2 regions of the Paenibacillus sp. FSL P4-0127 genome follow, and region 2 is predicted to be linked to the other one. Evidence: a T-box and tRNA genes for the amino acid it is inferred to sense, from the RefSeq annotation. Region 2 holds a T-box; the other holds one or more tRNA genes.
The links. A T-box is a leader RNA that pairs with one kind of tRNA and senses whether it is charged. The one in region 2 lies ahead of leuS (leucine--tRNA ligase), so its partner is inferred to be a tRNA-Leu.
Positions count from the first base shown of each region.

Region 1: it has a tRNA-Leu gene. The T-box ahead of leuS (leucine--tRNA ligase) is inferred to sense a tRNA for this amino acid. The anticodon was not compared.

Region 1 covers NZ_JBBOWY010000002.1:1,106,998-1,110,406, reverse strand. Annotated here, with positions in the region: gene NYE74_RS31320 (Cof-type HAD-IIB family hydrolase) at 117-968, shown strand; tRNA gene NYE74_RS31315 (tRNA-Leu) at 1,377-1,459, opposite strand; tRNA gene NYE74_RS31310 (tRNA-Glu) at 1,628-1,702, opposite strand; tRNA gene NYE74_RS31305 (tRNA-Ser) at 1,923-2,011, opposite strand; tRNA gene NYE74_RS31300 (tRNA-Asn) at 2,019-2,094, opposite strand; gene NYE74_RS31295 (MFS transporter) at 2,282-3,409, shown strand, end outside.
Region 2 covers NZ_JBBOWY010000001.1:3,119,023-3,122,431, forward strand. Annotated here, with positions in the region: gene NYE74_RS13935 (glycoside hydrolase family 3 C-terminal domain-containing protein) at 1-679, shown strand, start outside; T-box leader at 791-1,049, shown strand; gene leuS (leucine--tRNA ligase) at 1,313-3,409, shown strand, end outside.

The DNA.
Region 1 (3,409 bases), on a different contig from region 2:
TGCCCGGGCCTGTTGACCTGAAATGCATTTCATAAACTATACTTTTAAACGGAGATCAAAAATATAAACCAATAGACCCGAAAGAGAGACACACTTGGGTAAGGAGGAGACCATTCATGAAACTGATCGCCGTTGATTTGGACGGTACGCTGTTGACATCCGAAAGCAAGCCGAGCACCGAGGGGCTGGATGCGATTCGCCAAGCGGCCGCCAAAGGCCACACCGTAACCCTATGCACCGGCCGGGCCAGCTTTGACGCTAAAGATTTGACGGGCGGCCTGGCTATCCCGATTATCGGTTTTAACGGAGCCGCCGTTTATGACGAACGCGGACAGCTGTTGCGGGAAACGCCGATCACAGCAGCCGCGGCTCAGGACGCGGTTCGATATCTGCTGGAGCAGCAAGTTTATTTTGAGATATTCTGCCCTGAGGCGATTTATTCCCCTTACGGCGGGGAGCGCAAGCTGCAGGCGGAACTGGATGTGCTGGCAAGCGCCAATCCGGCGGCCAGCCGCGAGCGCTTGTGGAAAAGCGCCCAAATCCAATTTGTCCAATTTGGTTTTCAACAGATCGAAGACCCTTTGCAGCTATTGAAGCGCGGGGCGCCGGTCTATAAGCTGCTGGTATTTACTTACGACGAAGCCAAGCTGGACCGTATCCGCAAGCACTTTGGCGGGCAGCGCCAGCTTCATACGACATCTTCCGCCGATCACACAGTGGAAATTATATCCACCGAAACCGATAAAGGGAACGCCCTGCGCTTTATGGCCGAGCATTTGGGGGTCCCCATGGCCGATACCGTCGTGATCGGCGACAGCTACAACGATATCTCCATGTTTCGCGTAGCCGGGACAAGCATTGCGATGGGCAACGCGGTCGATGAAATCAAGCAATTAAGCACCATGGTCACGCGCGACAACAATCACCATGGCGTGGCTTACGCTTTGAACCACCTGCTGAAACTGTAGCGGGCGGTTCATGGAACACGCGAGCGTGGCGGCTTCAAGGTTAGATCCGCAAAAAAACTCGGGGGAACTCTTGCCCAAGAGCTTGTAACGCTGATACTTTTCAGAATTCCCGCAAAAACTCAGGTTTTCGCGAGACACTATCGCCCAGCGGAACTCTAACGGTTGCAGCAGCCGCTATTTTTCGAAAAAAGACCTTTTCTAAATTCTAATGGTTACGAGCACCGTTATTTGCCTTAATCCAAGCAAAAATTACCGGTTTTCGGCGAAATAAGCGCCATGACAACCGTTACAATTTGAAATCAACGTTCCTGGAACAAATAGTGCTTGTGACAACCGTTAAATTTAACGAATCGCCTTTGGTTATGCAGAAAGAACCTTGCGTTCTGCAAGGTTCTTTCTGCAATTTGATGCGGTCGAGAGGACTCGAACCTCCACGGGCGTACGCCCACTACCCCCTCAAGATAGCGTGTCTGCCATTCCACCACGACCGCATATTCATATGTTCAGGGCTTCCACCCCTACTTGAAGCTTTGAAGAAAGCGTCGACCCGTTAGGGAATACTCTCGCTTCGCTCGAGACTGCGAAGTTTTCCTGCCGAAGCTTATGCTCCGACGAACCCCTATCAGGGCTTCTCCCCCTACTTGAAGCTATTAAGAAAGTGGTGACCCGTAGGGGATTCGAACCCCTGTTACCTCCGTGAAAGGGAGGTGTCTTAACCCCTTGACCAACGGGCCACAGCCTCATGCCGCTTGGAAGCAGCGACAAAATTGAGTATAGCAAAAACATGATCGCCTTGCAACCCCTAATTTTCAGGTTTACCTTTTAAAATTCTTTTTGAGAGAATTATAGGGAATTATCCTGCGCGCCAGTTCATCGCTGGATATCATTCTCATCCCTCTGCATAAAAGAACCTCCCGGATGAACGGGAGGTTCTTTTAGATCGTTATTTCAAAACGGAGAGAGAGGGATTCGAACCCTCGCACCGCTTACGCAGTCTAACCCCTTAGCAGAGGGTCCCCTTATAGCCACTTGGGTATCTCTCCAAGAATATGGCTCCCCGAACAGGACTCGAACCTGTGACAACTCGATTAACAGTCGAGTGCTCTACCGACTGAGCTATCGGGGAACATTTGAAATTGTGAGAACACCAATAAATTTATCACGATTAGGCGGCAAAGTCAAGATTTAGCGGCCATTCCCCTGAAGGACAAGCAATGGAAAATAAATATTGCAATCCGCAGGGAAATCAATAAAATAAACTTAACATTAAAATAATTTTAACGTTAAATTTATTTTTTAACGAGGTGATTGTTTTGAGCGAAAAAGTCCTGGTCAAAAGAAAAGGATTAGGAGGTTTAAAGCAGGAGCTGACAGTAAGCAGACCGTTTACGTATCTCCTTCTTGCCCGCGTCATCTCCAGATTTGGGGATTCGATCGATTCCATTGCCTACATCTGGATGGTGTATATGCTAACGGGATCCAAGGTTTTAATGGGGACTCTATTCGCTTTGAATTATGTCCCTAACTTGCTGTTCAGCTTTTTTGCGGGAACCCTGGTGGACCGCTGGCCCAAAAGAAATGTCGTTGTTGCAGCCTATCTGGGCCGGGGAATCCTCGTCAGCGTCACCGCTTTGATGTATTGGAAAGGGCTTCTGGCTCCGTGGCACTTGTATATTTTTACCTTGTTGATTTCCACGCTTGAATGCTTCGCCTCCCCCGCCGAGACCGCCTTGGTTCCACAGCTCCTTTCCAAGGAAAAACTGCTCAGCGGCAATTCCCTCAGCGCCACTGCGTCAAGAATCGCCGAGTTGGCGGGCATGGCGGCGGCCGGCGGTATCATCGCCTTTTGGGGAATATCGGCCGCGATTTTAATAGACGGACTTACCTTCACGGCCGCAGCCGCGCTCCTGGCCTTCCTTCGCGTTCCCCCGGTCTCCCTTCCCCCGTTAAACCAAGCAAGCAGCGCCTTTTTTCAAGAAGTCAAGGAAGGTCTGCGCTACCTTCAAGCGAACAAACTTGTCCTAACCCTTATTTTCACCGCAGCTTATGTGAACTTTTGTCTGTCGCCGTACAATGTGCTGAATGCGGTATACGTTAATGAAATTTTACGGTCCGGCCCCGAGGCCCTCAGTCTGTTGGGCATTAGCTTGATCATCGGGATGATCGCCAGCGGATTATGGATCGGCAAAAAGGGCGTCCACTTTAAAAAAAGCCGGCTCATCATCACCGGTTACTTGCTGCTGGGAAGCAATTACGCTTTGTTGTATGTCCCCGCTATTTTACCGGTACATCCGCTTTATCCGGCTGCGGCTTTCTGTTTTGGCATGGGCTTGGCCATCTCTTTAATCAACACCCCGTGCACGACGTACTTCATGGAATCGGTACCTAATGAATTGCTTGGAAGAGTAAGCTCCCTTAACAACATGGTCTGCACCTGTGCG
Region 2 (3,409 bases):
TCGCTACTATGACGCCAAAGCGCTTGAACCGCTGTTTCCGTTTGGACACGGCCTGAGCTACACCCGGTTCGAATACTCCGGTTTAACGCTCAGCAGCTCCAGAATCCGGGAGCATGAGACGTTGACGGTCAGCGTGCGGATCAAAAACGCCGGAGAGGTGGCGGGCAAGGAAATCGTGCAGCTGTACGTAAGCGACCGGGAGGCGTCCGTGGCCCGTCCGCCGAAGGAGCTTAAGGGCTTTGAAAAGCTCGAGCTTCAGCCCGGCGAAGAGAAAACGGTAATTTTTGAGCTGAATAAAAGAGCGTTTGCTTATTACGATGTGGAGCTGGGCGGCTGGCATGTGGAAAGCGGCTTTTTCGATATTTTGATCGGGCGTTCGTCCCGGGATATCGCCGCGGCCGAAGCGGTTTATGTAGAGAGCGCCGTCAAGCTGAGGCCCTCGTTTACGCGCAACTCGACGTTGGGCGATCTGTTGACCAAAGCCGCTCCCGACCCGCTGACGCTGGCGCTGATCGAGCAATTCAAGCTGAATAGCGGGATATTTCCGGAGGACAAACCGGCTGATATCGCCGCGGCCGATCTTCATTTTCTGCCGCTGCGCGCGCTTGTCTCGCTAAGCAAGGGAGGCCTTCGGGAAGAGGACATGGAAGTTCTGCTGACCCGGGTAAACAGGAGTTGATTCGGCGCCAAAAGCCTTCGTTCCTGGGCCCGGGTTTAGCCGAAGACTGCCGTTGACTTTGGGGAGCCGGATTGGATATAATAGTCTATAATCAATTTTAAAGCTGGATATTGCAAAGCAGTGATGAGGAATCAGTATTTTCGGACAGACCATGCAGAGAGCCGGCGGAAGGTGCAAGCCGGTTGGCCGCGGAATGAACTCGCCTCGGAGTGCGGTGCAATTGCGGTAGCGGCGGATACGCTGACGGCTTTATTGCCGGCCGCATGAACATCGCCGTCTCGCCCGCGTTAAGGGTGCAAAGTGAGCGAAGGACAAAGCATGTCCGACGCTAACTAGGGTGGTACCACGGGAATTTCCTCCCGTCCCTAGCGATGATACGCTACGGGGCGGGAGGTTTTTTAATTTTAAAAAGGTAGTTCAAAAAGTCATCTTTTGATCACGAAGTAGAACAATGGAGCTTAATCGGCATCGAATCTTGAATTCAGCCGGGCCTTCCGTTGCTCACGTAGGCTCACCTACGCTCCGCTACTCAGTCCCTAGCTTCATTCAACCTTCTCGGTGCTGAAAACCTGACTTTTTGAACCCTCACTAAAATGTTAATTCAAAATGGTTGTTCAAGGAGGATTTTCGATTATGGCGGACAATAATGCGCCTCATGCCGTTTACCGGGCTCAGAACATCGAACCGAAATGGCAGGCTTACTGGGATGAGCATCATACGTTCAAAACACGGGAAGAGGCGGGCAAACCGAAGTTTTACGCGCTCGACATGTTCCCTTATCCTTCGGGAGCGGGCCTTCATGTAGGCCACCCGGAAGGTTATACGGCGACGGATATCGTCTCCCGTTATAAACGGATGCGCGGCTACAATGTGCTGCATCCGATGGGGTGGGACGCTTTCGGCCTGCCGGCCGAGCAGCACGCGCTCGATACGGGCGAGCATCCCCGCGATATTACGGTCAAGAACATCAACAATTTCCGGCGCCAAATCAAATCTTTGGGCTTCTCCTACGATTGGGACCGCGAAATCAGCACGACCGATCCGGAATATTACAAATGGACCCAGTGGATTTTTATCCAGCTTTATAAGAAAGGTCTCGCTTATGTGGCCGAGGTGCCGGTAAACTGGTGCCCTGCGCTGGGAACGGTGCTGGCCAACGAAGAGGTGATCGACGGCAAAAGCGAACGCGGCGGCCATCCGGTCATTCGCAAGCCGATGCGCCAATGGGTGCTGAAAATCACCGAGTATGCGGAACGGCTGCTGGAAGATCTGGAAGAGCTCGACTGGTCGGAAAGCATCAAGGATATGCAGCGTAACTGGATCGGCAAATCCGAAGGGGCCGAAGTCGTTTTTGCGATCGACGGCCATGACGCGGCGCTGACCGTGTTTACGACGCGTCCGGACACCTTGTTCGGGGCCAGCTACGCGGTGCTTGCACCGGAGCATGAATTGGTCAAAACGATCACGACGGACGCCCAGCGCGAAGCCGTCGAGGCCTATCAAGATCAAGCCGCGCGCAAAAGCGACCTGGAGCGGACCGATCTGGCGAAGGAAAAAACCGGCGTATTTACCGGCGCTTACGCGATCAATCCGGTGAACGGCGCCAAGCTGCCGATCTGGATCGCCGATTACGTGCTCGCCGGCTACGGCACCGGGGCCATCATGGCCGTGCCGGGGCATGACGAGCGGGACTACGAGTTCGCCAAGCGTTTTGAGCTGCCGATCCTCGAAGTGGTCGAAGGCGGCGATCTGGCGAAGGAAGCGTACGCGGGCGACGGTCCGCACGTCAATTCCGGTTTCCTGAACGGGCTTAACAACGCGGAAGCGATCAAGAAAATGATCTCCTGGCTGGAGGAAAACGGCAAAGGGCGCGGCAAGGTGACGTACCGCCTGCGCGACTGGCTGTTCAGCCGCCAGCGTTATTGGGGCGAGCCGATCCCGATCCTCCATCTCGAAGACGGCACGATGAAGCCGGTGCCGGAGGATCAGCTGCCGCTGGTATTGCCGGACGTCGACGCCATCAAGCCGTCGGGCACCGGGGAATCGCCGCTCGCGAACGTTACGGAATGGGTCAATACGACCGATCCGGAGACCGGCCTGCCGGCGCGGCGCGAGACGAACACGATGCCGCAGTGGGCGGGCAGCTGCTGGTATTATCTGCGGTACATCGATCCGCATAACGACAAGGAGCTGTGCTCCAAAGAGAAGCAGCAGGAGTGGCTGCCGGTCGATCTGTATATCGGCGGCGCCGAGCACGCGGTGCTTCACCTGCTGTACGCCCGCTTCTGGCACAAGGTGCTTTACGATCTCGGCGTGGTGACCACGAAGGAGCCGTTCCATAAGCTTGTGAACCAAGGGATGATCCTGGGCACCAACAACGAGAAAATGAGCAAATCCCGCGGCAACGTCATCAATCCGGACGAAATCGTGGGTGAATACGGCGCGGATACGCTGCGCGTGTACGAAATGTTCATGGGTCCGCTGGAAGCGACCAAGCCGTGGAACATGAACGGCGTGGAAGGCATTCACCGCTTCCTGTCGCGGGTCTGGCGCCTCTTCGTCGCCGAGGACGGCAGCCTGAACCCGAAAATCACCGCGGACGGCGGCAGCGATGACTTCAAACGGACCTGGCACAAAACGATCAAAAAGGTAACCGAGGATTTGGAAAACCTGCGCTTTAATACGGCGATCAGCCAACTGATGATCTTCGTCAACGACGCTTATAAAACG